DNA from 2 places in the Streptomyces sp. NPDC046925 genome. Region 1 is predicted to be linked to the other one. Evidence: riboswitches for the same ligand, from Rfam matches in the RefSeq annotation. Region 1 holds a riboswitch; the other holds the start of a gene.
What was found. Region 1 has a riboswitch for glycine ahead of gcvT (glycine cleavage system aminomethyltransferase GcvT). Riboswitches for the same ligand answer to the same signal wherever they lie in the genome.
Positions count from the first base shown of each region.

Region 2: it holds a riboswitch for glycine, as region 1 does, so the genes downstream of both, gcvP (aminomethyl-transferring glycine dehydrogenase) here and gcvT (glycine cleavage system aminomethyltransferase GcvT) in region 1, are expected to answer to the same signal.

Region 1 covers NZ_JBEYWZ010000025.1:33,609-48,168, forward strand. The annotation lists gene ABZ906_RS45410 (CU044_5270 family protein) at 1-813, shown strand, start outside; gene ABZ906_RS45415 (FCD domain-containing protein) at 870-1,562, opposite strand; gene leuA (2-isopropylmalate synthase) at 1,778-3,544, shown strand; gene ABZ906_RS45425 (ATP-binding cassette domain-containing protein) at 3,541-4,374, shown strand; gene ABZ906_RS45430 (EF-hand domain-containing protein) at 4,429-4,641, opposite strand; gene ABZ906_RS45435 (L-serine ammonia-lyase) at 4,737-6,122, opposite strand; gene glyA (serine hydroxymethyltransferase) at 6,277-7,536, opposite strand; gene gcvH (glycine cleavage system protein GcvH) at 7,567-7,944, opposite strand; gene gcvT (glycine cleavage system aminomethyltransferase GcvT) at 8,034-9,176, opposite strand; glycine riboswitch at 9,323-9,428, opposite strand; gene ABZ906_RS45455 (AAA family ATPase) at 9,582-10,256, shown strand; gene ABZ906_RS45460 (enhanced serine sensitivity protein SseB) at 10,321-11,124, shown strand; gene ABZ906_RS45465 (enhanced serine sensitivity protein SseB C-terminal domain-containing protein) at 11,256-12,029, shown strand; gene ABZ906_RS45470 (ABC transporter permease) at 12,385-13,389, shown strand; gene ABZ906_RS45475 (ABC transporter substrate-binding protein) at 13,493-14,560, shown strand, end outside.
Region 2 covers NZ_JBEYWZ010000014.1:238,530-253,089, forward strand. The annotation lists gene ABZ906_RS38665 (glutamate--cysteine ligase) at 1-527, opposite strand, end outside; gene ABZ906_RS38670 (hypothetical protein) at 1,022-1,606, shown strand; gene ABZ906_RS38675 (DUF5999 family protein) at 1,935-2,141, shown strand; gene gcvP (aminomethyl-transferring glycine dehydrogenase) at 2,242-5,127, opposite strand; glycine riboswitch at 5,325-5,422, opposite strand; gene ABZ906_RS38685 (PRC-barrel domain-containing protein) at 5,567-5,947, shown strand; gene ABZ906_RS38690 (DNA polymerase IV) at 5,981-7,462, opposite strand; gene ABZ906_RS38695 (MerR family transcriptional regulator) at 7,547-8,182, opposite strand; gene ABZ906_RS38700 (bifunctional nuclease family protein) at 8,355-8,828, opposite strand; gene ABZ906_RS38705 (MerR family transcriptional regulator) at 8,882-9,625, opposite strand; gene ABZ906_RS38710 (FHA domain-containing protein) at 9,668-10,636, opposite strand; gene ABZ906_RS38715 (DUF881 domain-containing protein) at 10,719-11,600, opposite strand; gene ABZ906_RS38720 (small basic family protein) at 11,597-11,929, opposite strand; gene ABZ906_RS38725 (DUF881 domain-containing protein) at 11,926-12,825, opposite strand; gene ABZ906_RS38730 (mannose-1-phosphate guanyltransferase) at 12,915-14,560, opposite strand, start outside.

The DNA.
Region 1 (14,560 bases):
GGCAAGGGCGCCACCGCCGGTGCGGCCGTCACCCTCGGCCGGATCGCGAACGCCTCCCTGAAGGCCGATACTCCGCGGGTGAAGGCCAGCCAGTTCGTCTACATACGGAGCGTCGTCCAGAGCAACGAGGGTGAGCTGGACGGCCCGGTGAAGCTCAGTGCCCCGTACAAGCAGCAGATGTGGATGTCGCAGGACCCCGCCCCCGTCACGAACATCGGCATGAGCCGTGAGAGCGGGAAGGGGGCGTCGATGCCCGGCCAGGATGTGCCCATCGAGGCGTCCGCCGTGGACGGTTCCGATGACTCGGGAGCCATCCCGGAGGGGCCCGACCGGCCCACGTACAACTGGCTCGCCTCGCTGCCCACCGACCCCGACGCCCTGCTGAAGAAGCTGTACGCCGAGACGCGGGTGGTCGAAGGGGAGGAGACGAAGGCGCAGGCCGTCTTCGACAAGATCGGCGATCTGCTCGGTTCGACGATCATGCCGTCGGAGAATGCCGCGGCGTTCTACAAGGTCGTCGCGAAGCTTCCCGGTGTGACCGAGGTGCCCGACGCGGTGGACGCGGCGGGCCGCCACGGCATCGGCATCACCCTCGATGAGTCGTCGTGGGCGACGCGCGAGGTGTGGATCTTCGACAAGAAGTCCTTCGAATACCTCGGCTCGCGCGGCTACATGACGAAGAACCACAAGCCGGGAGGCAAGCCGGGCAAGGCGGGCAACCCCGAGGTTCTCTACGGAAGCGACGCGGTCCTGGAGCGTGCGGTCGTCGATCAGAAGGGCATGGAGCCCGAACCTACGGGCGTGCGCGGCTGAGCAGTCGTCGGCCAGTTCCCCTGACGAGCAGGAGTCCCCGCCTCGCTCGCCTGTTGCTAGGTGCGGGACAGCAGTTGACCGAGGGTTTCCTGGAGTTCGGTCTGTGCCACGCGTGCCGCCTCCTCCGCGTCCATCGCCTCGACGGCCGCTACGAGTGCCGCGTGGGCGGCGCCGCCGTGGTTCGGCTCCTGTGTGCGGACGTCGACTAGGTCGAGGAGGCCGAGCAGGCCTTCGCGCAGTACGGGCGCGAACTCCGCGAACAGGTCCGTGAGTACGGGGTTGCGGGCCGCCGCCACGACCGCCGCGTGCAGGGCGATGTCGGCGTCGATGAAAGCGGCGTCGCTCGCCGAAGACGCGGCCCTGCGCCCTTCGAGTGCGGCGCGCATCGCCGTGATGTCGTCCTCGGTGCGCCGCAGGGCGGCGAGCCGCGCGGCCTGCACCTCCACCAGCATCCGCACCTCGTACACGTCCGTCACCGCCGCCCGCCGCAGCCGCGTCGGCCAGTCCGCCACCGGCTGCGTCGCGATGACGAAGACGCCCGCACCCTGCCGGGCCTTGACGAGCCCGGCCCCGGCGAGGGCGCGCAGGGCCTCGCGGACGGTGGAGCGGCCGATGCCGAGCTCCTTGGCCAGGGTCGTCTCGCCGGGGAGTTTGCTGCCGACGGGCCAGTGGCCGCCGGCGATCTGCTCGCGCAGGCGCGTGATGGCCTGTTCGACCAGGGGGCTGGGGCGCAGGGAGCCGAGCGGCATCCGGGGACCTTTCAGGGGGTGGGGGAGGGCCGGGGCGGGCCCACTTGTCTGAGGAGTACTTGTCTGAGGAGCTGAGGTGTGGCTAGTCTAGCGCCATGATCTTCTGCGGTCTCCTTCTTCTCGGCTGCCGCGGCGGGGCCTGAAGCGACCGGCACCCCGCCGCGGGGTGCCGTGCTGCCGGTCGGCCACCTCACCGACCGAGCCGAGAGGCCGCGATGACATCCCCCGCGTACCCGTGGAATCCCCAGCGCCCCAGCCCCATGCCGCACCACCGCTACCGCCCCTACCAGGACCGCGTCCACGTCCCCGCACAGGACCGCACCTGGCCCTCCGCCCGTATCGAGCGCGCCCCCCTCTGGGTCCCCGTCGACCTGCGTGACGGCAATCAGGCGCTCGCCGAGCCGATGGACACCGGCCGCAAGCGGCGCTTCTTCGATCTGCTCGTCTCCATGGGGTTCAAGGAGATCGAGGTCGGCTATCCGTCCGCCAGCCGCGCCGACTTCGACTTCGTGCGCGACCTCGCCGCGCTGAGCGCGAGCGGCGGCATCCCCGACGACGTCAGCATCGTCGTCTTCACGCCCGCCAAGCCGGACCTGATCGACCGCACCTTCGAGTCGATCGAGGGCCTGCCCCGCGCCGTCGTGCACCTCTACATCCCCACCTCGCAGGTCTGGCGCGACGTGGTGCTCGGCCGGTCGCGCGCGCAGGTGCGCGAGGTCGTCACCGAAGCCGCCACCCGCATGGCCCGCCTGGCGGACGCCCGGCCCGGCGCGGACATCCGGTACCAGTTCTCGCCGGAGACCTTCAACCTGACCGAGCCCGACTACGTACTCGAAGTCTGCGACGGCCTGACCCGGCTGTGGGACGCGAGCCCCGACCGGCCCGTCACCCACAACCTCCCCGCGACCGTCGAGATCGCCACCCCGAACGTGTACGCGGACCAGATCGAGTACCTGCACCGCCACCTCGCCCGCCGCGACTCCGTCATCCTCTCCGTGCACCCCCACAACGACCGCGGCACCGGCGTCGCCTGCGCCGAACTGGCCGTCCTGGCCGGGGCCCAGCGCGTCGAGGGCTGCCTCTTCGGCAACGGCGAGCGGACGGGCAACGTCGACCTGGTGACCCTCGCCCTGAACCTGTACGCCCAGGGCGTGGACCCCATGGTCGACTTCTCCGACATCGACGCCGTGCGCGAGGTCGTCGAGCACTGCAACCGGCTGCCCGTGCACCCCCGCCACCCCTACGCGGGCGACCTCGTCCACACCGCCTTCTCCGGCACCCACCAGGACGCCATCAGCAAGGGCTTCGCCCACCACGCCCGCCGGGCGGCCGAGCTCGGGGTCCCGGAGAGCGAGGCGCCGTGGGACGTGCCGTACCTGCCGATCGACCCCGCCGACATCGGCCGCAGCTACGAAGCCGTCATCCGCGTCAACTCCCAGTCGGGCAAGGGCGGCATGGCGTATCTGCTGCAGACCCGGCACGGCATCGACCTGCCGCGGCGCCTGCGGCCCGAGTTCTCGCGCGTGGTGCAGGCGGCCACCGACGACAGCGGTCAGGAGGCGAGCGCCAAGGAGCTGTACGAGCTGTTCCGCGCCGCCTATGTCGCGCCGGGGGAGCAGGGCGGGGACGTGAAGGGCGGGGACGTGGAGCTGAGCTCCTGGACCACCGACCGGGCCCCGGACGGCGCCCACCGTTTCGTCTGCACGCTCCATGTGGGCGACCGCATCGGGGACTTCGAGGGCGTGGGCAACGGACCGCTGTCCGCGTTCACCGAAGCGCTCGCCGCGGCCGGGATCGCCGTCGAGATCCTCGACTACTCCGAACACGCCACGGGGGAGGGCGGCACCAGCGAGGCCGTCGCCTACGCGGAGTGCAGGGTGGGCGGTGTCGTTCGCTGGGGCGCGGGCGTGGACACCTCGGTCCTGACCGCTTCCGTACGGGCCGTGCTCGCGGCAGTGAACCGCGCGGGAGCCGCCCGATGACCTCGGCCCCGCACCCGCAGACCCCGGCCCCGCACCCCGCGCCGCCCGTCCTGCACGCCGACGACGTCACCGTCGTCCGCGAAGGGCGCCCCATCCTCGAAGAGGTCACCCTCACCGTCCGCCCCGGCGAACACTGGGCGCTGCTCGGCGCGAACGGCGCGGGCAAGTCGACCCTGCTCAGCCTCTGCGGCGCCGTCACCCACCCCACGCACGGCACGGTGGAGGTGCTCGGCCGCCGCCTGGGCAGCGTCGACCTGCGCGAACTGCGCGCCTACGTAGGCCATGTGAACCCCCGCCATCCGCTCCGCTCGCCGCTGCGCGTGCGCGACGTCGTCCTGACCGGGCTCACCAACAGCGTGGAAATCCTGCCCCGCTGGCGCCCCACGCCCGAGCAGGAGGAGCAGGCCGACCGCCTGATCGCCATGCTCGGCCTCGCGCACCGCACGGACGCGCGCTGGCCCACGCTCTCCCAGGGCGAGCGCGGGCGGGCCCTGATCGCGCGCTCGCTGATGCCGAGGCCCCGGCTCGTCCTGCTCGACGAACCCGCCACCGGGCTCGACCTCGCGGGCCGCGAACGCCTCCTCGACAGCCTCGACACCTTGCGCGAGACCCACCCCGAGCTCGCCACGGTCCTGGTCACGCACCACCTGGAGGAGCTCCCGGCCGGTACGACGCACGCGCTGCTCCTTCGCGACGGGCGCGCGCTGGCCTCGGGACCCGTGGACGACGTATTGACCGGCGACCAGATCAGCAAGTGCTTCGACCATCCGGTGCGGCTCACGCGCACGGAGGGACGGTGGAGCGTGCGGGCCGCGCGGCGCGCACGCTGAGCACGCGCGAGGGGCCCGGCACGCATGTGTGCCGGGCCCCTCGCGCGTATCCCGCTACTTGTTCAGGCTCGCCCAGAACTCGTCGAAGGAGAGACGCTTGTCCTTGTCGGTGTCCTTCGCGCCGATCACGGCCTCGGCCACCGTCTCGGTGACGTAGAAGTCCCCCATCTTGGCCATGGCCGACTTCCACTCCGCCGCTGTGATGAAGCCGTCGCCGTCCGCGTCGAACTGCTCGAACGTCTTACGCGCTTCCTCGATGTCCGCCACCGGATCCACCCCTTCTTCGTGCACTGCTGACGGGGCTCAGCGTATCCGCCGTCCGGGTGACGCCGGGGACGCGGGCTCGGCACCCGACGACCGTTTCAGCACTCGATGATGTTCACCGCGAGCCCGCCCCGCGCCGTCTCCTTGTACTTCACGCTCATGTCGGCGCCCGTGTCCTTCATGGTCTTGATGACCTTGTCGAGGGACACCTTGTGGCTGCCGTCGCCGCGCATCGCCATCTTCGCCGCGGTCACGGCCTTCACCGCCGCCATGCCGTTGCGCTCGATGCACGGGATCTGGACGAGGCCGCCGACCGGGTCGCAGGTCAGGCCGAGGTTGTGCTCCATGCCGATCTCCGCGGCGTTCTCGACCTGCTCGGGGCTGCCGCCGAGCACCTCGGCGAGGGCGCCCGCCGCCATCGAGCAGGCGGAGCCGACCTCGCCCTGGCAGCCGACCTCGGCGCCGGAGATGGAGGCGTTCTCCTTGAAGAGCATGCCGATGGCACCGGCCGCGAGCAGGAAGCGGACCACGCCGTCTTCCCTCTCCTCCTGCGAGGACCCGTTGGCCACGAAGTTCATGTAGTAGTGCAGGACCGCCGGGATGATGCCCGCGGCGCCGTTCGTCGGGGCGGTCACGACGCGGCCGCCCGCGGCGTTCTCCTCGTTCACGGCCATCGCGTACAGCGTGATCCACTCCATGGCGCGGGCCAGCGGATCGCCCTCGGCGCGCAGCTGCCGTGCGGAGTGCGCGGCGCGGCGGCGGACCTTGAGACCGCCCGGCAGGATGCCCTCGCGGGACATGCCGCGCGAGACGCAGGACTGCATGACGCCCCAGATGTCGAGCAGACCCGCGCGGATCTCCTCCTCGGTGCGCCACGCCTTCTCGTTCTCCAGCATCAGCGCGGAGATCGACAGGCCCGTCTCGCGGGCCAGGCGAAGCAGCTCGTCGCCGGTGCGGAAGGGGTGCTTGAGGACCGTGTCGTCCGGCACGATCGGGTTCTCGCCGGCCACCGCGTCGTCGTCGACCACGAAGCCGCCGCCCACGGAGTAGTACGTCTTCTCCAGGAGGAGGGTGCCCTCACGGTCGTACGCGAAGATCGTCATGCCGTTGGCGTGGTACGGCAGGGCCTTGCGGCGGTGCAGGATCAGGTCCTCGTCGAAGTCGAAGTCGATCTCGTGCATGCCGAGGAGGCTGAGGCGGTCGGTGCTCTTGATCTGCTCGACGCGTTCGTCGGCGAACTCGACGTCGACCGAGCGCGGGGACTCGCCCTCCAGGCCGAGGAGCACCGCCTTCGGGGTGCCGTGGCCGTGGCCCGTAGCCCCGAGGGAGCCGTAGAGCTCGGCCCGTATGGAGGTGGTGTGGGCCATCAGGCCCTCGTTCTTGAGGCGGCTCGCGAAGATGCGGGCGGCGCGCATGGGACCGACCGTGTGGGAGCTGGACGGGCCGATGCCGATCGAGAACAGGTCGAAGACCGAGAGGGCCACGAGAAACTCCAATGGTGGTTGGTAGACGCCGTTGTCTGCCGGGGTAGTGCAGATGGTTCAAGGGCGGGGCATGGGCCGGGGCACCGCACTCACTGTTCGGTTCCAGTGTGCGCGGTGCCCCGGAGATTCGTACGACAGAAAGCGTACGAAACTGCTACAGGTTGGGGTACAGCGGGTGCTTCGCTGCCAAGGCGGAGACGCGGGCCTTGAGGGACTCCGTGTCGAAGCCCGGCTTCAGCGCCTCGGCGATGATGTCGGCGACCTCACGGAAGTCGTCCTGGTCGAAGCCGCGGGTCGCGAGCGCGGGCGTACCGATCCGCAGGCCCGAGGTGACCATCGGGGGGCGCGGGTCGTTCGGGATCGCGTTGCGGTTGACCGTGATGCCGACCTCGTGGAGGCGGTCCTCGGCCTGCTGCCCGTCGAGCTCGGAGTTGCGCAGGTCCACCAGGACCAGGTGCACGTCCGTGCCGCCGGACAGGACGTCGACGCCGACGGCCTTCGCGTCGTCCTGTACCAGGCGCTCGGCCAGGATGCGGGCGCCGTCCAGGGTGCGCTGCTGGCGCTCCTTGAACTCCTCGGAGGCCGCGACCTTGAAGGAGACGGCCTTGGCCGCGATCACGTGCTCCAGGGGGCCGCCCTGGAAGCCCGGGAAGACCGCGGAGTTCAGCTTCTTGGCGAACTCCTTGCTGCGGGCCAGGATGATGCCGCCGCGCGGGCCGCCCAGCGTCTTGTGCGTGGTGGAGGTCACCACGTCCGCGAAGGGCACCGGGTTGGGGTGCAGCCCCGCGGCGACGAGCCCGGCGAAGTGCGCCATGTCGACCCACAGGTACGCGCCGACCTCGTCGGCGATCCGGCGGAACTCGGCGAAGTCCAGCTGACGCGGGTAGGCGGACCAGCCCGCGATGATGACCTTGGGGCTGCTCTCCTTGGCCAGGCGCTCGACCTCGGCCATGTCGATCAGACCGGCCTCGTCGACGTGGTACGGGACCACGTTGAACTGCTTGCCGGAGAAGTTCAGGCGCATGCCGTGGGTGAGGTGGCCGCCGTGCGCCAGGTCAAGGCCGAGGATCGTGTCGCCGGGCTTGGCGATGGCGAAGAGGGCGGCCTGGTTGGCGGAGGCGCCCGAGTGCGGCTGGACGTTGGCGTACTCGGCGCCGAACAGGTCCTTGAGCCGGTCGATCGCGATCTGCTCGGCGACGTCGACGTGCTCGCAGCCGCCGTAGTAGCGGCGGCCGGGGTAGCCCTCGGCGTACTTGTTGGTGAGGACCGTGCCCTGGGCCTCCATGACCGCGACGGGAGCGAAGTTCTCCGAAGCGATCATTTCCAGGGTGGACTGCTGACGGTGGAGCTCGGCGTCGACGGCGGCGGCGACGTCCGGGTCCAGCTCGTGGAGAGGGGTGTTGAGAAGCGACATCAGGTGGTCCCTAGGGGTCTTCGGGGGGCTTCAGCTGCCGGAGAACTCGGTGTACTCGTCTGCGGAGAGCAGGTCCTTCGGCTCCTCCGAGACGCGCACCTTGAAGAGCCAACCACCCTCGAACGGGGCGGAGTTGACGAGTGAGGGGTCGTCCACGACGTCCTGGTTCGACTCGACGACCTCACCGGTCACCGGCGAGTACAGGTCGCTGACCGACTTGGTCGACTCCAGCTCGCCGCACGTCTCGCCCGCGGTCACCGTGTCACCGACCTCGGGGAGCTGGGCGAAGACGACGTCACCGAGCGCGTTGGCGGCGTGCTCCGTGATACCGACCGTCGCCACACCGTCCTCGGCGGCCGAGAGCCACTCGTGCTCCTTGCTGTAACGCAGCTGCTGGGGGTTGCTCATGACCTGAATTCTCCTGTACGCGGGTGGGTGCTGCGGAACGGGGATGATGTGCGTGGGGTCACTTCCGGCTTACCACAGGGCCGGACGTGTCACTTCTGGCGCTTGTAGAAGGGCAGCGCCACGACCTCGTAGGGCTCGTGGGTGCCACGGATGTCCACGCCGACACCCGATGAAGACGCGGCGCCGGGGGCCGCGTGCGCCGCGTCGACGTACGCGATGGCGATCGGCTTGCCCAGCGTCGGGGACGGCGCGCCGGAGGTGACCTCGCCGATGACCTTGCCGTCGGCGACCACGGCGAAGCCCGCGCGCGGGATGCGGCGGCCTTCGGCGATCAGGCCCACCAGCTTGCGCGGGGGAGCGGTCTCGGCGCGCTCGGCGGCGGCCGCGAGCGCGGCGCGGCCCACGAAGTTCTCGGACATCGAGGTCTTCTCGAACTTCACGACCCGGCCCAGGCCCGCGTCGAAGGGCGTCAGCCCGGCGGTCAGCTCGTGCCCGTACAGCGGCATGCCCGCCTCCAGGCGGAGCGTGTCGCGGCAGGAGAGCCCGGCCGGGACCATGCCGACGGGCGTGCCCGCCTCCATCAGCGCGCCCCAGAGCTTCTCGGCGTCACCGGGGGCCACGAAGAGCTCGAAGCCGTCCTCGCCGGTGTAACCCGTGCGGGCGATCAGCGCGGGCACGCCCGCGACCGTGCCGGGCAGGCCCGCGTAGTACTTCAGGCCGTCCAGGTCCGCGTCCGTGAGTGACTTCAGGATGCCGGGGGACTCGGGGCCCTGGACGGCGAGCAGCGCGTACGCGTCGCGGTCGTCGCGGACCTCGACGTCGAACTCCTCGGCGCGATTGCTCAGCTCGTTCAGGACGTTCTGGGCGTTCGAGGCATTGGCGACGATCATGTACTCGGGGGCGTCGGGCTCGCCGAGCCGGTAGACGATCAGGTCGTCCAGGATCCCGCCGTCCTCGGCACAGATCATCGTGTAGCGGGCGCGGCCGACACCGATGGAGCCGATGTTGCCCACCAGCGAGAAGTTCAGGAAGTCGACGGCCTCGGGGCCCGTGACCGTGATCTCGCCCATGTGGGAGAGATCGAAGAGACCGGCCTTGGTGCGCACGGCGACGTGCTCGTCGCGCTCGCTGCCGTAGCGCAGCGGCATGTCCCAGCCCGCGAAGTCGGTCATGGTCGCGCCGAGCGCACGATGCACGGCATCGAGGGCGGTCAGACGGGGGACGGTACTCATAGGGGGAACTCCCAGGGCATGACGGGCGAGGTCGATCCTCCCCATCTGTCATCGGAACCTGAGAGGTTCACCACGACCGTCCGTAAAGGGGGTCATGACTTGCACCTTGGGTGGAGCCGCCGGGGCGGCCCGCTTTTCAGATGTGCCTCGCCCGCGCGGTACGGGGCCTGAGAGATTCAAGGGAGGGACTTGCTCCTTCGGCGCCCCGGAGCGTCTTTCGACGGCGTCCGGGAACTCTCCCGCGCGGATTCAAACGGCCTGTATGGAGTTTGCGCGCACATCATTGCACGCGCCCCTGTCACAGGGCAGTGCCGATCGAGTAATGCCCTTGTGCCGCATTACCTTCTCTTTACACTTGCCGGGGAAGCTGCGGGAAGCAGTTACGTGACCGCTTAGGGGAGGCCGATCACGGTGCGCAGGACGAGTGTCTACGCGACCAGCACGGGGGTGGCCCTGCCCAAACAGGCCGCCGCCCCCACCAGGGAGAGCTGCGGCCCCCTGCCCGCGGCCGTCGTCCGCGACCTGCGGCAGCGGACGGGCCACAGCCCGCACCGGCTGACGTTCGGCGCGGGCGACCTGATCGTCGTCTCCGGTCTGCCGGGCAGCGGCAAGTCCACGCTGATGAGCAGAGCCGTCGCGGGGCCCCGCATCGACTCGCAGGACACCCGCGACCGCTGGGCCCTGCGCATGCCGGACCTGCTGCCGTACGCGGTCTACCGCCCCCTGGTCCGCCTCGCGCACTACGCGGGCCTGCGCACCGCCCTGCGCTCCGGCGAGGGCGTCGTGGTGCACGACTGCGGCACCCAGGCGTGGGTGCGCCGCTGGCTGGCCAGGGAGGCCGCGCGGCGCGGCACGACGCTGCACCTGCTGCTGCTCGACGTGGAGCCGGCCACTGCCATAGAGGGCCAGCTCTCGCGCGGGCGCGGCGTGTCGAGGTACGCCTTCGCGCGGCACCGCAGGACCATCGGCCGCCTGGTCGGCGCCGCCGAGCGGGGCGATCTGCCGCGCGGCTGCGGTTCCGCGATCCTGCTCGACCGGACGGCGGCGGACGTCCTGCGCGGGATCGGCTTCGAGGACTGAGCCGCCCGCCGCGTTAGGGTCGTGCCGCAGGCAGAGCGGGACAGAGCAGGGGTTGGACAGACAGATGGACATTCCGGCGCAGGCGCACCCCCATCCGTACGCGGGATGGCCGGGCAACGAACTCGAAGAGGTGCTCGCGGCATCCCTGGGCACGCCGGGGGCGCCGCAGGCCTCCGCGGGCGCCCGCATCGTCGAGGTGCTCGGCCGCAGCCACGTATGGGTCCCGCTGCCGAACGGCGGGGCGCCGGAGAGCGGCACCCTCGATCTGCCCACGCTGGAGATCGAGGGCCAGGCCTACGTCCCCGTCTTCAGCTCCGAGCAGCAGTTCCGGCAGGCCACCGGCGGCCGCATGGGCTGCACCGTGGCACCCGCCGTGGAGTTCGCGCGCGGCCTGCCCCCGCAGCTTGGCATCGCGGTCAACCCGGACGGCACCGTCGGGGTCCCGCTGCCGCCGCCCGCCGTCGCCGAGCTCTGCCGGTCCGGGCGCACCCCGCTCGACGGCCCGACGACCGGCGGCCGCGTACGCCTCTTCGAACCGGACTGGCAGGAGGACCCGGTGGACTTCCTGTCCGCCGCCGCCCGCGAGTTCGAGGCCACCGGGGTCGTCCTGAGCGCCCGCCGCTGTCTGGCGAGCGTCGAGGGCGAGGACCCCACGCTGTTCGTCGGCGTCGAACTGAGCTCCTGGGAGGGCGACGCGCGCGAGCTGCCGATGGAAGCCGTGGGCCGGGCCCTGGGCGCGGTGCCGGTGCCCTGGGCGGTGAACCTCGTGCTGCTCGACGTGGCCCGGGACCCGGTCGGTGACTGGATGCGCGAGCGGGTGAGGCCCTTCTTCGGTCAGACCCGGGGACACGAGCACGGACATGCGTAAGGACTTGTGCAGGTACGCGTGCGAGGGTGCCGTACGTCAAGTCGGTGTCAGGATCGCCGCTTAAGCTGGTTTCATGACCCGGGGCCATCGGGTCGCCGGGTCAGCGGGTCATCGCGAAGGGGCGGTTAAGGGTGAGTGCGTCGGGCACGGCTGCGGCCGGGCAGGTCGAGCACATGCTGCGCCAGGTGACGCCCGGGCGTTATGACGCCTATGAGGCGCTCCTGCGGGCCCTCGCCGCCGACCAGGTGTGGATGCTGCTCTGGCACGGCCAGGCCGGATCCCCCGACGCCCAGTACGGGAACATGGAAGTCGAAGGTCTCGGTTACGCACCGTGCGTGACCTCCGCCCAGGAGCTCTCCGCCAGTGGCTGGAACCGCTCGTACGAGGTGGTGAGCGGGCTCGACATCGCCCGCACCCTCTACCCCGACCATTACGGCCTCTGGCTCAACCCGCACGCCCCCGGCGGCGGCGTCGGCATCCCCTGGCTCGACCTGCGGCGCATCGCGTCGGGCCTCGACCTGCAGCCCGCGGGCCCGCTGCGGCTCACCGAGCCGGCCATCGAGATCCCCCAGTTCTACGCCCTGCTCACGCAGAACGCCCACCGCACCCCCGCGGTCCGCTCGCTGCGCCGCGCCTGGGTGCAGCCCGCGCTCGGCGCGCCGTATCTGGCCATCGGCCTCGATGTGTACGACACGTCGCCGTCGTCGGTGGACGGGGTACGCACGATGATGCAGCAGTCGATCGCCGCCGTCCCCGACGGGCTGCCCGTCTCGACGGTCGCGATGTCCGACGGGTACGACCCCGTCGCCCTGTGGCTGCGCGCCAACGCCAGGCCCTTCTACGACCGCGAGGCCCAGCCCGCCCCGGCCCCCGCGGGCGGCTACGGCTACCCCGCGCAGTACTGAACCGGTGCCGCGCCCCTGCGCGGAAAGGTCCTGAACCGGCCACCGCGGCTCGTATACCTGCCCTGACCGTCAGGATGTCCCGTTCTGATGGCTGAGGGGGTCTATGGCCCCCCGTGGCACCTTGCGACGCAACTGCCCCGTGTTCGCCCCTCGTTCACCTGCGTCCGGATAACGGAACACCTCAAACAGCATCACGGTTGAGCATCCTTTCCCCGTCAAGGCTGGTAACAGATCGCAACCCCGATGAAGACTCCCGCAAGTGGGGCGCTTCGCCCCTGTGTACGACGGACTGATCACGTCGCTACAGCGGCAAGTGCGGGCCGGTCACCACCGGTTGAGAGGGGTCCCTGCCACGATGACGGCACCATTGCATGACACACCTGCGGACGCGGACCCGACGGCGGACGTCGCTCCCGCAGTTGATGCAGGGGTGAAGAAGGTCGAGGGGCGGTCCCTCAAGCAGATCGCCTGGAACCGCCTGAAGCGGGACAGGGTCGCCCTGGCCGGTGGCATCACCGTGATTGTCCTGGTTCTTGTCGCCGTCTTCGCTCCCCTGATCGTCTCCCTGCTGGGCCACCCGCCCAACGAGTTCCATCAGGAAGAGCTGGAAGACCTGACGAACCTGCCCAAGGGCGCGTTCGGCGGCATGAGTTGGGACTTCCTCTTCGGCGTCGAGCCGAACAAGGGCCGCGACATCTTCAGCCGGGTCGTCTACGGCGCCCGGATCTCGCTCCTCGTGGCCTTCCTCGCCGCGGTGGTGGCCGTGGTGCTCGGCACCTTCTTCGGCATCATCGCCGGTTACTTCGGCGGCTGGGTCGACGCGCTGATCAGCCGGGTCATGGACGTGCTGCTCTCCTTCCCGCAGCTGCTCTTCGTGATCTCCCTGGTCTCGGTCCTGCCCGACGACCTGCTCGGCCTGACCGGCAGCGGCGTACGCATCGCCGTACTGATCCTGGTGATCGGCTTCTTCGGCTGGCCCTACGTCGGCCGTATCGTCCGCGGTCAGACCCTCTCCCTGCGCGAACGCGAGTACGTGGAAGCGGCCCGCAGCCTCGGCGGCGGTCAACGGCACATCCTCTTCCGTGAGTTGCTGCCGAACCTGGTCGCGCCGATCACCGTGTACGCCACGCTCATGATCCCCACCAACATCCTCACCGAAGCGGCCCTCAGCTTCCTCGGCGCGGGTGTGCGTCCGCCGACGGCCTCCTGGGGCGGCATGCTCCGGGACGCGCTCGCGACGTACGAGCACGACCCGATGTTCATGGTCTTCCCCGGCCTGGCGATCTTCGTGACCGTGCTTGCCTTCAACCTCTTCGGTGACGGGCTGCGCGACGCCCTGGACCCCAAGGGAACTCGGTAAACAGCTCCAACTGGCTTGCCCCTGCCGCAGCGTCAGGTGGCTCTTCCCATGGTTCTTAAGGCAGTCAAACGCCAAGGACCGCGAATCTCGGAGGATGCGAGAAATGCCCACAGGTTCCTCTAAACGACGGTTGACCGCAGGCGCGGCCCTCGTCGTGGCGGCGCTGGTGACCACCACGGCGTGCGGCGGCGGCAGCGACGACGACGACAGCAAGGGCGCCGGTTACAACGCGGCGATCGGCAAGGTCGCGAACAAGTCGGCGAAGAAGGGCGGAACGCTCAAGTTCATCGCCAAGCAGGACCTGGACTCGGCCGACCCGCAGCGTGCCTACTACGGCATGACGTGGGACTTCATGCGGTACTACACCCGCACGCTGATCACGTACGACACCAAGCCGGGTGCCGCGTCCAACAAGCTCGTCCCCGACCTCGCCGAGTCCACGGCGAAGATCAGCGACGACGGCAAGACCTACACGTACAAGCTGCGTGATGGTCTGACCTGGGAGGACGGCTCGAAGCTGACCTCCAAGGACATCAAGTACGGCATCGAGCGCATCTGGGCGACCAAGGTCATCACCGGTGGCCCCGGCTACCTGAAGTCCACGCTTGACCCCAAGGGCGAGTACAAGGGCCCCTACGAGGACAAGTCGAAGGACAAGCTGGGTCTGAAGGCGATCGAGACGCCGGACGACAACACCATCATCTTCAAGCTGCCCAAGAAGAACGGCGACTTCGAGCAGATGCTCGCGATGCCGTCGGGCACCCCGGTCAAGCAGTCCGAGGACACCGGCGCCAAGTACACCCAGCGCCCGTTCTCCTCCGGCCCGTACAAGTTCCAGAACTACAGCGCCGGCAAGAGCATCACGCTGGTCCGCAACAAGAACTGGAAGAAGTCGTCCGACCCGGTCCGTCCCGCCCTGCCGGACAAGATCTCGGTCACCATCTCGGCGAACCTCGAAGAGAACGACAAGCGCCTGATGGAAGGCGACTACGACATCGACATGAATGGCACCGGCATGACCCAGTCGGGTCGTACCACCGCCATTCAGGACCACAAGGCCAATGTCGACAACATGCAGACGGACTTCGTCCGCTACGTCGCCCTGGTGACCAAGACGAAGCCGTTCGACAACGAGGCCTGCCGCAAGGCCGTCTTCTACGCCACGGACTTC
Region 2 (14,560 bases), on a different contig from region 1:
CAGGTCAGCCGCTCCACCCCCTGGATGTCGAGGACGAACTCCTCGCCGCGGGCCGCCACGATCTGATCGTTGAGCAGGGCGTAACGGTCGACGTCGGAGAGATTTCCCGAGACGAGGTCATGGTGCGCGAGGGTCGGCAGAATTCCGATCATCACGATGCCGGCGTTCACCTCGTTCGCTTTCCGGTGGGCATAGGCGAGGCCGGTGCGCAGCTCCTCGGCGAGACGGTCGAGAACGCGCCCGCCCAATCGGTGCGGGGCGATATTGACTTCAAGATTGAACATTCCGAGTTCTGTCTGGAAATCGCGACTCGCGATGCGTTCGAGAACTTCAGCATTCAGCATTCTCGGCATGCCGTCGGGTCCCGCGAGATTCAGCTCGATCTCCACACCCATCAGGTTCTTGGGCCTGTCGAACCGCTCCTCGTCCAACAGCCTCCGCAGCCCCGCGAGACACTCCCTGAGCTTGCTCCGGTACCGGTTCCGCTCGGCCAGGTCAAACGATCCTGCTACGACCTTCTCCCCCATCGAAGCGTCCCTCCTCTACTGGGCTCTGATGGGCAGCCAATGATCACGGCCGCTGTGTCTCGACCAATGATGCCCTGCAATGTGATCGATAACGCCCCGCACATGCCCCCGGCCCAGTAGGCTCGTGGCCATGCCCGGGCGGCACATTCACCAGGCATGCGGTTCCCGGCGGGAATCTCCGCTCCGAACCCTGGTGAAAAACGCCGATGAGAATCGGCCGTCCGCTCCCGGGCGGGGAGCCGAGGTCAAACGCCCGGGCTCATCCGGAATCGGGTTAAAGCCCGCAAAATTGCGACCGGATATCGCCTTGCGGGCAATATCGGGTGCGGTTAGCCGAAACACTGTCTGAACACGTGTCGTATAAACTCCGCGAACGAGGCAGAGAGTTGGCGCTCGCGGTCCCCTGCCCGCCCCCCTCTGTCCCCGGAGCAGACAGCGACGTCCGCACCTGTCCTCGTTCCACCGTGCCTGTCGAATGAGAGAGGCGACCCATCATGCCGCTGCAAGTCCCCCCGGCTCCCGCGCCCGCCCTGCGCAGCGTCCTCGCGGCACTCGGTTCACCCACCGCCGTACGCGAAGCCCGAACTCCCTCCCTGCGCGCCGCACAGGGTCCCGCAAGCCCCGAACTCCCCTTGCCCGTACATGTCCTGGACCGGATCACCCCGTCGGGTACCTCGCCCACCCGGCTCGCGGGGTGGCGTTTTCTGATCCGCTGCGGCGAGCGTGCCGTCGCCGCGGCCGACACGATGCTGACACCCGACGGATGGACCTTCTCCCACTTCTTCGAAGGCCCCTACATCGCGGCCACCGAACGCGCCCTGCGCCATGCCGAGGCGATGCAGATGCCCTATCAACCACGACTGTTGTCCATACCCGAGCTCTACATGCTGACGCTATGGCTGCACGGCGACTGCACCGCGGACGGCGCGGACGGAGACCTCGCGCCCTCCGACATCCTCGTGCCGCTGGCGCCCGCGCCTCCCGGCATCGCGGCGCACCGCCCGCACCGCGCCGCGGACCTTCTCAAGGTGCTCACCCACCGCATGACCCCGGCACCGCTGCTCGGCTCACCCGCCTGACCCCGCCGTACGTCTCCGTGCCCCGCCGCCGATCCCGGCCGCGGGGCTCGGCGCGTCCTGCACCCCTGGTACACCCACCCGGCACCCATACGGACTAGCCCGGTATGACCACCCCGAACCACCCGGAAAGACAGTGCAGTTGGGCTGAACCGTCCGGGCGGGTGATACGTCATTAAGCAGTAAGGAGCGCTGCCGCTAAATCCCTGCGGATTGACGCCCGTAGGGCAACACTGGGACCGGACCGACTGAACGGGGGGCGGCCATGAACACCTCATCGAGCCGCAAGGCAGACGTCACAGCCATCACACCGCAGCGAAAGAACCCTTCCATGTGCCAGCATCAACCACCGTGCCCGACAGCAGACTCCGCAGACCGGGAAGCCGCGCTCCTCATGGCGAGCCACCCGGAGCAGGGCTGGAGCCTGCTGTGCAACGGCGTCCTCCTCTTCGAGGACACCGGTGAGCTGCTGCCGGACGGACAGATCATCGCCCCGCACCGACCGCTGGGCACGGACGCGATCATGACCGCCGCTTGACGACACAGCGACACGGCACGGACAACAGCACGGACGACAAAGGGGCCGACCCGGAGAGGCAACCTCCGGACCGGCCCCCACTCATGTCGTGGACGCGGTATCAGTCCTCGTACGCATCCAGCGGCGGGCAGGAGCAGACCAGATTCCGGTCGCCGTACGCCTGATCGATGCGGCGCACCGGCGGCCAGTACTTGTCCGCGGCCACGACACCGGCCGGGAACACGGCCTCCTCGCGGCTGTACGCGTGCTCCCACTCACCGCCGAGCGCGGCCGCGGTGTGCGGGGCGTTCCGCAGCGGGTTGTCATCGGCGGTCCACTCGCCGCCGACCTTCTCGATCTCCGCGCGGATGCTGATCATCGCCTCGCAGAACCGGTCGATCTCGACCAGGTCCTCGCTCTCGGTCGGCTCGATCATCAGCGTCCCGGCCACCGGGAACGACATGGTCGGCGCGTGGAAGCCGTAGTCGATGAGGCGCTTGGCGATGTCGTCGACGCTGACACCGGTCGCCTTGCTCAGCGGGCGCAGATCGATGATGCACTCGTGCGCGACGAGCCCGCCGGGACCGGTGTAGAGCACCGGGTAGTGCGGCTCGAGGCGCTTGGCGATGTAGTTGGCGGAGAGCACGGCGACCTGCGTGGCGCGCTTGAGGCCCTCGCCGCCCATGAGGCGCACGTACGCCCAGGAGATCGGCAGGATGCCGGCCGAGCCCCACGGAGCGGCGGAGATCGGCCCGACGCCCGTCTCGGGTCCCGCGGCGGGCTGCAGCGGGTGGTTGGGCAGGTACGGCGCGAGGTGCTCGCGCACACCGACCGGACCGACGCCGGGACCGCCGCCGCCGTGCGGGATGCAGAAGGTCTTGTGCAGGTTCAGGTGCGAGACGTCGCCGCCGAACTTGCCGGGCTGGGCGAGGCCCACCAGGGCGTTGAGGTTGGCGCCGTCGACGTAGACCTGGCCGCCCGCCTCGTGCACAAAGGCGCAGATGTCGGCGACGTGCTCCTCGAACACACCGTGCGTCGACGGGTAGGTGATCATCAGCACGGACAGCTCGTCGCGGTGCTTCTCGATCTTGGCGCGCAGGTCGTCGACGTCGATCTCTCCGTCGTCGCTGGTCTTCACGACGACGACCTTCATGCCGGCCATCACGGCGCTCGCGGCGTTCGTGCCGTGCGCCGAGGACGGGATGAGGCAGACGGTGCGCTGCTCGTCGCCGTTGGCGCGGTGGTAGCCGCGCACGGCGAGCAGTCCGGCGAGCTCGCCCTGCGAACCGGCGTTGGGCTGCAGCGAGACCTTGTCGTACCCGGTGACCTCCGCGAGGCGCTCCTCCAGCTCACGGATGAGCGTCAGATAGCCCTGCGCCTGCTGGGCGGGCGCGAAGGGGTGCAGCTGTCCGAACTCGGGCCAGGTGACCGGCTCCATCTCGGTGGTCGCGTTGAGCTTCATGGTGCAGGAGCCCAGCGGGATCATGCCGCGGTCGAGCGCGTAGTCCCGGTCGGACAGCTTGCGCAGGTAGCGCAGCATGGCCGTCTCGGAGCGGTACTGGTGGAAGACGGGGTGCGTGAGGTAGTCGTCCTCGCGCAGCAGCCCGGCCGGGAGCGTGTCCTCGGTCTCCGCGTCGAGCGCCTCGACGTCGGCCTCGACGCCGAACGCCGTCCAGATCGCGGTCAGCTGGTGGCGTGTGGTGGTCTCGTCGCAGGCCAGGGATACGTGGTCGGCGTCGACCTGGTGGATGTTGACGCCGCCCTCGCGGGCCGCGGAGACGAGCTGCTCGGCCCGGCCCGGCACCCGCACGGTCAGGGTGTCGAAGTAGGCGCCGTGCACGACCTCGACCCCGCCCGCGGTGAGGCCCGCGGCGAGCACGGTCGCGTAGCGGTGCGTGCGCCGCGCGATGGCCTTGAGGCCGTCGGGCCCGTGGTAGACCGCGTACATTCCGGCCATCACGGCGAGCAGCACCTGAGCGGTACAGATGTTGCTGGTGGCCTTCTCGCGGCGGATGTGCTGCTCACGGGTCTGCAGGGCGAGCCGGTAGGCCTTGTTGCCGTCGGCGTCGACGGAGACACCGACGAGCCGCCCGGGCAGGCTGCGGGCGAACTTCTCGCGCACCGCCATGTAGCCGGCGTGCGGGCCGCCGAAGCCCATCGGCACGCCGAAGCGCTGCGTGGTGCCCACCGCGATGTCGGCCCCGAGCTCACCGGGCGAGGTGAGCAGCGTCAGGGCGAGCAGGTCGGCGGCGACGGAGACTATGGCACCGAGCTCGTGCGCCTGCTCGATGAGGGGCTTGATGTCCCGCACGGCACCGGAGGCGCCGGGGTACTGGATCAGGACGCCGACGACACCGCGCTCGGCGACCTCGGCGGGGATGCCCTCGCTCAGATCGGCGATTACGACCTCGACGCCCGTCGGCTCGGCGCGGGTCTGGATCACGGCGACGGTCTGCGGCAGCGTGTCGGCGTCGACGAGGAAGACACCGTCCTTGACCTTGCCCATGCGCCGCGAGAGGGCCATGGCCTCGGCGGCGGCCGTCCCCTCGTCGAGCAGCGAGGCACCGGAGGTGGGAAGCCCGGTCAGCTCGGCGACGACGGTCTGGAAGTTGAGCAGCGCCTCGAGGCGGCCCTGGGAGATCTCGGGCTGGTAGGGCGTGTAAGCGGTGTACCACGCCGGGTTTTCCATGACGTTCCGCAGGATCACGGGCGGCGTGAAGGTCCCGTAGTAGCCAAGCCCGATCATGGAATCGAGAACCTGGTTACGGTCCGCGAGGGAGCGCAGCTCGGCCAGGACCTCGGCCTCGGTACGCGCTCCGGGCAGCTTCAGCGCCTCGGCGTTCTTGATCACATCCGGCACTGCGGCGGCGGTCAGCTCGTCGAGCGAGCCGTATCCGACCTGCGCGAGCATCTTGGCCCGTGCTTCCACATCGGGGCCGATGTGCCGCTGCTCGAAGGGAATGCCCTGCTCGAGCTCTGAAAGCGGGATGCGAGGGGTGGCGGTCATTGCGGAGGCCTCCTGGTCTGACGCGACCTGCGAGGGGCACCACGGCACGGGTACCCGGACGGCCTCCCCCTCTGTCATCTCAACCTGAGAGTTTCACCGGGCCGTGCCCCGCGAGAGGCGCCGTACCGGCTTTCACCGTCGGTGAGGAAGGGTTCCGAACGTGCCCGCCCGACGCCCGCCCTGCTTTCCAGAGTGACCTCGTCCGTGCGGTACAGGGGCCTGAGAGATTCCGGGGAGGAGTTGCTCCTTCGGCGCCCCCGGTGTGGTGACCGGAGAGCTCTCCCGCACGGGGTCAGCAGCCATCCGCCAGCCTACCAGCGAGGACCGTGGCCCATCCCTCGAGTGGCCGCCTGCCCCGAAGTGCTCTTTCGTAGTGATTACGAACGAACAAGGATGAGTTACGCCCCACTTCGACAAGCCTCGACCAGTTGGAGGGACCGTGCAGACCGATATCGATCCGCGCAACCTGATCGGCCGGAAGGCGTTCGACCTGAACGGGGCCAAGATCGGCACGATCGACGAGGTCTATCTCGACGACGCCACCGGCGCCCCGGAGTGGGCGGCCATACGCACGGGACTGTTCAGCCGGGACGCGTTCGTGCCCCTGGAGCCCAGCGAGCTCAGGAGCGACGGCACCCTGCGCATCCCCTTCGAACGGTCCCTGATCAAGGACGCCCCCGACTTCGGCGTGGGCCGCCACCTCTCCCCCGAGCAGGAACTCCAGCTCTACCACCACTACGGTCTGGACGTCACACCCCCGCAGTCACCGCCCCCACCGGACCAGGACTTCGGCAAAATCGCAGGCCAGGAGAGCACCTGACCGCCCGCGCCGGGCCCGCCCCACCGGGCACCGCTACACCCGGGAGCACGGCTCAGCCCCGTCCCCCGGCGGAGCCACCAGCGGCAACGGCTCCGCAAGCTCAAGCGCCGGATCATCGGTCCGGAACGTCCGCACCCGCCCCGGCACCGACGACTCCGGCGTCTCGAAGCGAACCGTCACCCGCCCCAGGCCGCTGCCCTGCACCCACCCGTGCCCGTACCGGGCATGCCGCACGTCGTGCCCGGCGGCCCACCGCCGCGCACCGAGCGGCACCTCCTCGACGGAAGCCTCCTGCGCGGCCTCCGCGCCCCCCTCCGCGGCCTTCGTGACCCCCTCCGCCGCTTCCCCCGCCCCTGCCGCTCCTCCCGCGTCCACGCCGTGCCCCGGCTCAGGGCCTCCGGCCAGAGCCCGCGCCTCGGCCCGCGCCTCCGCCTCGGCCTGCGCCTGGGCCTGCGCGAAAAGATCCTCCTGCGTGTAGTCGGCGAGCCCCGTGACCCCCACCCCCAGGAGCCGCACGCCCCCGGTGGTGTCCACGGCCTCCAGAAGCCGCGCGGCGGCCTCCCGCACCACCCCGGGGTCGTCCGTCGGCCCGCGCAGCGTCTCGGAGCGCGTCAGGGTCGAGAAGTCGAACCGCCGCACCTTCAGCACGATGGTCCGCCCCGAGTGCCCCGCGGCCCGCAGCCGCTCCACACACCGGTCGGCGAGCCGCGCCACCTCGCCCCTGACCCGCACCCGGTCATGGATGTCCACGTCGTACGTGTCCTCGACGCTGACCGACTTCGACTCCCGCTCCGCCACCACGGGCCGCTCGTCCCGCGCGAGCGCCATCGCGTACAGCGCGCTGCCGTGCGACTTCCCCAAGAGCCGTACGAGCTCGTCCTCGCCGGCCTCGGCGATCTCCCCCACCGTCGTGATCCCGCCCCGCCGCAGATGGTCGCCGGTGGCGGGCCCGACACCGGGCAGCGTCCGCACCGGCATCGGCCCGAGCAGGTCCCGCTCGGTCCCCGGCACTATGAGGCGCAGCCCGTCCGGCTTGGCCTCCTCCGAGGCGATCTTCGCCAGCATCTTGGACGCGGCGAGCCCGACGGACCCCGCGAGCCCGGTCACCGCCTTGATGTCCGCCCGCAACCGCTCGCCCACGGCCAGCGCCGACGCCTGGTCGTCGGCCACGCCGCCCGCCTCCAGGTCGACGAAGGCCTCGTCCAGGCTCAGCGGCTCCACCAGCGGCGACAGCTCCCGCAGCAGCGTCATCACCTGGTCGCTGATCTCGCGGTAGAGCCCGAAGCGCGGCACGAGATAGGCGGCGTTGGGCGCCAGGCGCCGCGCCTGCCCCATGGGCATCGCCGAGTGCACCCCGAACTTGCGCGCTTCGTACGAGGCGGTGGCCACCACGCCCCGCGGTCCGAGGCCGCCCACGACCACGGCTTTCCCGCGCAGACTCGGCTTCGCGGCCTGCTCTGCAGACGCGTAGAAGGCATCCATGTCGAGATGCAGGATCGTGGGCGCGGTTCTCACACCTCTGATGCTGCCCTACGCCACTGACAACGCCCCCGGGACGCCACCCCGAACTCCGCACCCGCCGGGGCCGTCACGGCCGCCTCACACGGCCCTGTTGCGCCGCCTCGCGAGCTCATCGGCGGGGTTCTGCCGCAGCAGGGTCTCCCCGGTGTCGATCCGCTCGCCGTGGAGCTGCGAGAGCGCCGCTTCGACGTCCCGCCACACCACGCCCACGGCGATACCGAAGACGCCCTGGCCGCCCTGGAGCAGATCGTGGACCTCGTCGGGCGACGTGCACTCGTAGACCGTCGCGCCGTCGCTCATGAGCGTCAGCCGCTCCAGGTCCGTGAAACCGCCGTCGCGCAGATGCTGCACCGTGGTCCTGATGTTCTGCAGGGACACGCCGGTGTCGAGGAACCGCTTCACGATCTTCAGGACGACGACGTCCCGGAAGTTGTAGAGCCGCTGGGTCCCCGATCCGCCCGCGGAGCGCACGCTGGGCTCGACGAGGCCCGTACGGGCCCAGTAGTCGAGCTGTCGATAGGTGATGCCGGCGGCCGCACACGCGGTCGGCCCCCGGTAACCGATCTGTTCCTGTTCGGCCTGTCCGGACGTGGCGTCCCCGCTCCCCTGAACGCTTGCCTGAACCGCAATCGGCCTCTGCGGAGAGTGTCCGGCCGTGCTGCTGTGAAGCGGATACGGCCCACCCATCGCCGTACCGTCGCCGCTGCTTCTCACGCCGACCTCCGTCCTTGACCTGCCTTCTCGACGGTAGGCAGTTGCCAGGGGCTCGTCAACGATCGCCACACTCGGCACGCCGAGTGATAATCACCCTAAGAGTGGTTTGCCGTACCGCACCGCCGGGAAAGGCTAGCCGAATGGTCCGCCGGAACCCTGCGGAATCGACGGACTACTGGCTGTTGGTGCCGAAGTCTTCGGGCGAGATCTGGTCGAGGAACTCGCGGAACTTCTCCACCTCGTCCTCCTGCTCGTCCGGAATGGCGATGCCCGCGTCGTCGAGGACACCGTCACTGCCGTAGATCGGCGTTCCGGTGCGCAGGGCGAGCGCTATGGCGTCGGACGGCCGGGCGCTCACCTCGACTCCGCTGGCGAAGACCAGCTCCGCGTAGAAGACACCTTCCCGGAGGTCCGTGATGCGCACCTCGGAAAGCTCCTGACCCACCGCCTCCAGCACGTCCTTGAACAGGTCGTGGGTCAGCGGCCGTGCGGGCGCCATCCCCTGCTGTGCGAAGGCGATCGCGGTCGCCTCACCTGGTCCGATCCAGATGGGGAGGTAACGATCGCCTCCCACTTCACGCAGGAGCACGATCGGTTGGTTGGAGGGCATTTCCACCCGGACACCTACGACGTCGAGCTCGTTCACACAGCAACCCTAGGACGTGCCCGGCCGGTTTGGGTAGTCGGGCACCTCCTGAGTCAGGGCAACCGCACCCCGAGTGCCGTCTGCACCAGTGCAGAATGCAGCTTTCCGGTCAGCCCGGCGAGTTCCTTCGTACGGGCTTCCGCATGGGCTCTGGTCTGCGGGTTACGGTGCCGGCGCAGCGGCGCGACCACCTGGTCGACGAGGCCGGCCTCACGATCGGCCGCCGACTTCATGGTGCGCAGATGTCTGGGTTCGATACCGAACCGCCCGAGTTCGACGACGAGCGCGGCCACCGTCACGGCTTCCGCGTCATAACCGCCGTCGGGCAGGGGCACGATGAGCCCGTACGTCTCCCAGTCCGCGAGCTGCTCCGCCTCGATCTCCGCGGCGGCGAGCAGCTCGGCACGGCCCACACGGGCGGCAGTGGGCTCCTCGGCGTCACTCACGCCCCAGGCGTCACCCGGCTCGCGCGGTTGCCCCAGAGAGGGCAGCGAGACCCGCTCTCCGCGCTCCAGGGCGTCCAGGTGCTCCCGGATGACCTTGAGGGGCAGATAGTGGTCGCGCTGCATCCTCAGGACGTGACCGAGCCGCTCGACGTCATCGGGGCTGAACTTGCGGTAGCCGGACGGCGTGCGCTCCGGCTCGATGAGCCCTTCCGACTCCAGGAAACGGATCTTGGAGATCGTGACCTCGGGGAACTCGTCACGCAGCGCGTTCAGCACGGCGCCGATGCTCATCATCCGATGGTCCTCGGCGGCGGTGCCGTTTCCGGCACCGCCCCTCGGTGTTTGTGGCATGGCCCTTCCTGAGGGTCCCCCCGGACGGAGTCCGGAGGAGGGTCAGATACCGACGCCCCGCTGGCTCGCGTAGAAGACCAGGCGGTACTTGCCGATCTGCACCTCGTCGCCGTTCGACAGCGCGACCGAGTCGATGCGCTCACGATTGACGTACGTGCCGTTGAGGCTGCCCACGTCGGCGACGGTGAAGGAACCGTCGCCGAGACGGCGGAACTCCACGTGGCGACGCGAGACGGTCACGTCGTCCAGGAAGATGTCGCTCTGCGGGTGACGCCCCGCCGTGGTCAGCTCGCCGTCCAGGAGGAAGCGGCTGCCCGAGTTCGGACCCCGGCGCACCACGAGGAGCGCGGAGCCGAGCGGCAGTGCGTCAACGGCGGCTTGGGCCTCCGGCGAGAGGGCGGGCGAGGCGGTCTGCCCCGTCACCTCCGCGTCGTAGGCCTCCAGGCCCGAGATGGAGATCGTGGAGGTCGTCTCGGACGGACGCTCCGGCGTGGCCCCGGCCCGCAGCGGCGCGCCGCAGTTGGAGCAGAACCGGCTCGCCTCGGCGTTGCGGTTCCCGCACCTCGTACACACCAGAGCCATGGACGGATCCTCCTGCCGCGGCTGCCCCGCGGGGGCATTCGATGCGTACGGATCGGGGGTAAACCCTCCACCCGTACTTGAGGTTGACGGTTCTCCGAAACCTATGCGGCCCGGACCGGCAGGGTCAACAGACGACGCGCCCTGAGCGCCCGAAATGTCACCGCCTGGCCCACCGACCTGGTCGCGGAACATCGGGCGCTCGCCGCCCTGCTCCTCGGCATCTCCATGGCGCGTGGCACGGTGCCGGGCAGTGGCGGGGTTGCCGCTGTCCTCACGTGCACTCTTGCCGAACAACTTCGCAAACAACTTCACGGGCGATTCCCCTTGACCGAAACAGACCCGCCCGTGGGGCAGGACGAACCCTGATTGCACACACCGCCGTACATCGGCAGTACAGACATCCTCACAACGTCCGCATCCGCCAAACAGTTTCCACCACGCACCACGCTTACGATGCGCCGACCCCCCGCAACCTCATGCCCTCGACCGGCGGCCCCCATGCACCCCCGCCTCACTGGGACGACGACCGAGCGTAGTCAGGCCGCTTCGCGGCTCGCAAGGCGTCCACCACGATCTTCTCCGCTCGCGTCACGGTGACGGTGGCTTGCTCCTTCTCCAGAGTCTGCACCACGCCACCTGGGATGTTCAGCGCCGGTTCGAGGTCCTGCGGCTTGCCGATCACCTTGAACCGGTAGGGCTTGCCGACCTTGCGGCCGTCCACCCGTACACCACCACTGTCCGTATCCGACAGATAGGTGTTGGCCACTACGCGTACATCATTGACCTGGATGGCCTCGGCACCCGCGGCGCGCAGCTCCTGAATGGCATCGAGCAGCATGTCCGCCTCGACCGATCCCTTCTTGTCATCGATGGTCAGCGTGATTCCAGGACCCTGCGCCGCCACGGTGCCCGCAAGGATGCCGAGTTGTCGTTCCTTCTCGACAGTCTGCTTGCGGGCCTCCTCGGCCTGGTCCGAGCTGTTCTCAAGCCCGGTGCGCTGATCCTCGAGACGCTGCTTCTCACCTTCCAGACGCTGTGTACGGTCATCCAGTTCATCGAGGATGCGTACGAGATCTTCCTGGCGTGCGCCGCGCAGCGCACTGCTGTCGTTGTTGGAGCGCACCTGGATGGCCAGGCCGAGTCCCAGCACGAACAGCAGCAGGGCGACGATGAGTTGGGGCCGCGTGACGCGGGGCGGCCACAGGCCCTTGGCCAGCCGCTGACGGCCGCTCTGGGAGGCCTGCCCCTCCTGGTCCCGCTGCTCGTCACCTTCCGGCTCCGCAGGCTGCACAGGCTCCGTGGGCTCCACGGGCGGGGGCCCGTGCACCTCCGCGGGAAGCTCCCTGCTCCGGTTGTCGCCGCCGGGCGTCTCTTGCGTACCCATCCGCGTCACGCCCTGAAGATGTGTCGGCGGATGGCGGCGGCGTTCGAGAAGATCCGGATGCCGAGGACCACCACGACACCGGTGGAGAGCTGGGCGCCGACGCCCAACTTGTCGCCGAGGAACACGATCAGGGCGGCCACGACCACGTTCGAGAGGAACGACACCACGAAGACCTTGTCGTCGAAGATCCCGTCGAGCATCGCGCGCAGGCCTCCGAAGACGGCGTCCAGCGCCGCCACCACGGCGATCGGTAGGTACGGCTCGACCACGGCCGGAACCTCGGGCCGGACCAACAATCCGGCCACGACTCCCACGACGAGGCCCAGTACGGCGATCACGATGTGCCCTTTCCTGCCTTCGGCTCTGCTGTACGTACGGTCACACTCGGCGCTGCCGGCAGTCGGACGTCATCATGGACGGAAATGCTGGTCCGGACGCCGAAGTTCTCCTGCAGAGCGTGCAGATACTGACCGTCGCGACTGTTCTGGAAACGCGTGCTCAAGCGCTGCCCGTCACCCACGGCAAGCACCGTATACGGCGGCACGAGCGGCTTGTTGTCGACCAGTATGGCGTCACCCGCGGCCCTGATCGCCGACAGCGCCGTCAGCCGCTGGTCATTGATGGCGATCGCCTCGGCGCCGGACTGCCACAAGCCGTTGACGACCCGCTGCATGTCACGGTCCCGCACCCGCCCGGTGTCGGAGAACCCCGCGCTCTCCCGCGGCCCGCCTCCGCCTTGGTCGGCTTCCTTGGCGTCGTCCACCACGAGCTTCACGCCGCGCCCGTTGACCTTGGTGGCGCCGGAGAGCAGGGACACCAACTCGCCCTGGCTGCCGCCGTGTTTCTTCAGTGCCTCGCGCTGCCGTTCGCCCACGTCGTCGCGGAGCGTCTCGACGTCCCCTTCGAGCTCGTCGGCGTCCGAGGACGCCGCCTCGATCCGGTCGATGAGCTCGGAGCGCTCCTTGGCGACCACCGGAGCAGCTATCCGCGCCTGCGCGGCACCCACGGTCACCACGAGGGCAGCGAGCACCAGTCCGAGCGCGAGGCCGAGCTTCGCCCGCAGCGGACGCGGCATTCCGCCGTCACCCTGCGCCTTCTTGCGGGCCGCCGCCTCGGCGTAGCCCTCGTCGAGGCTGTGGTCCATGACCGTGGTCAGCAGCGACATGGAGGCGTCCGGACGCCGGGGGCGTGAGGGGGTGCTCCGAATGGGGGGCTGCTGCGGCATGCCGCACATCGTCGCACGTCGCGGGCCCTACCTCCGAATGGCCCCACCGGCGTGCCGGACAGCACCTCTCACGGGTGCTGTCCGGCCCGTACGGCCGGTCAGCGACCGGCGCTGTCCACCACGGCCGACCACTCGTCGAGCAGCGCCTGAGCGGACGCGTCGTCGGGTCCCTCGGCCCACAGATGGGTGACGGCCTCCGCGGGGTCGGGCAGCACGAGCACCCAGCGTCCGTCGGCCTCCACGACCCGTACGCCGTCGGTCGTGTCCACCGACCGGTCCCCCGCCGCCTCCACGACGGTCCGCATGACGAGCCCCTTGACCGCCCAGGGCGTCGCAAGGTCACGCCGCAGCACGTGCGCACGCGGGATACGCGCGTCGATCTGGCTCAGCGTGAGCTGCGTACGCGCCACGAGGCCGATGAGCCGCACGAAGGCGGCCGTACCGTCGAACACACTGCTGAACTCGGGGATGATGAACCCGCCCCGGCCGTCACCGCCGAAGATGGTCGCCTCATCGCGCCCCACCCGCGTCAGATCGTCGGGCGACGTGGTCGTCCAGTCGACCTGCGTCCCGTGGTACGCGGCCACCTGCTCAGCGATGCGCGTCGTCGTCACCGGCAGCGCCACCCGCCCGCTGCGGCGTTCCGCGGCGACCAGGTCGAGCATGACGAGAAGCGCGCGGTCGTCCTCGATGATCCGCCCCTTCTCGTCGACGAGCGAAAGCCGCTCGCCCACGGGGTCGAACCGCACACCGAAGTCGGCACGCGACGACGCCACGATCTCCCCGAGCCGTACGAGGCCCGACCTGCGTGCCTCATAGGTCTCGGTCGGGCGCGACTCGTCGAGACCGGGGTTGATGGTCAGCGCGTCGACGCCGAGGCGGCCGAGAAGGCTGGGAAGCACAAGGCCCGCACTGCCGTTGGAGGCATCGACGACCACCTTCAGATCGGACTCGGCCACACCCGTCGTGTCGACATTGCGCAGCAGCGAACCGGTGTAGGAGTCGAAGACGCTGGACGGGAAGTGCAGATCCCCGATCTCCCCGGGGAACGCCCGCCGGTACTCCTGACGCGCGTAAACCCGGTCCAGTTTCCGCTGACTCCCCTGCGACAGGTCGGCCCCGCGGGCGTCGAAGAACATGATGTCGACGGAGTCGGGCGCCCCCGCCGTCGTCCGGATCATGATCCCGCCGGCACTGCCCCTGGCCGTCTGCTGCCGCGCGACGGGCAACGGCACGTTCTCCAGATCCCGTACGTCGATGGCGCTGGCCTGCAGGGCCGAGATCACCGCTCGCTTCAGGGCCCGGGCGCCTCGCGAGTGGTCACGCGCCGTGGTGACGGTCGAGCCCTTCTTGAGGGTCGTGGCATACGCCCCCGCGAGCCGTACCGCGAGCTCGGGCGTGATCTCCACGTTCAGGATCCCGGAGACCCCGCGCGCACCGAAGAGATGGGCCTGGCCCCGCGATTCCCAGATGACGGACGTGTTGACGAAAGCGCCGGCCTCGATCGTCTTGAACGGGTAGACCCGCACATTGCCCTGGATAATCGATTCCTCACCGACGAGGCACTCATCGCCGATGACGGCACCGTCTTCGATACGGGAGGCCCGCATGATGTCGGTGTTTCTGCCGATGACACAGCCCCGCAGGTTGCTGTGCTGACCGATGTATACGTTGTCGTGCACGACGGCCTTGTGCAGAAACGCCCCGGTCTTGACCACCACGTTCGAGCCCACGACCGTGTGCT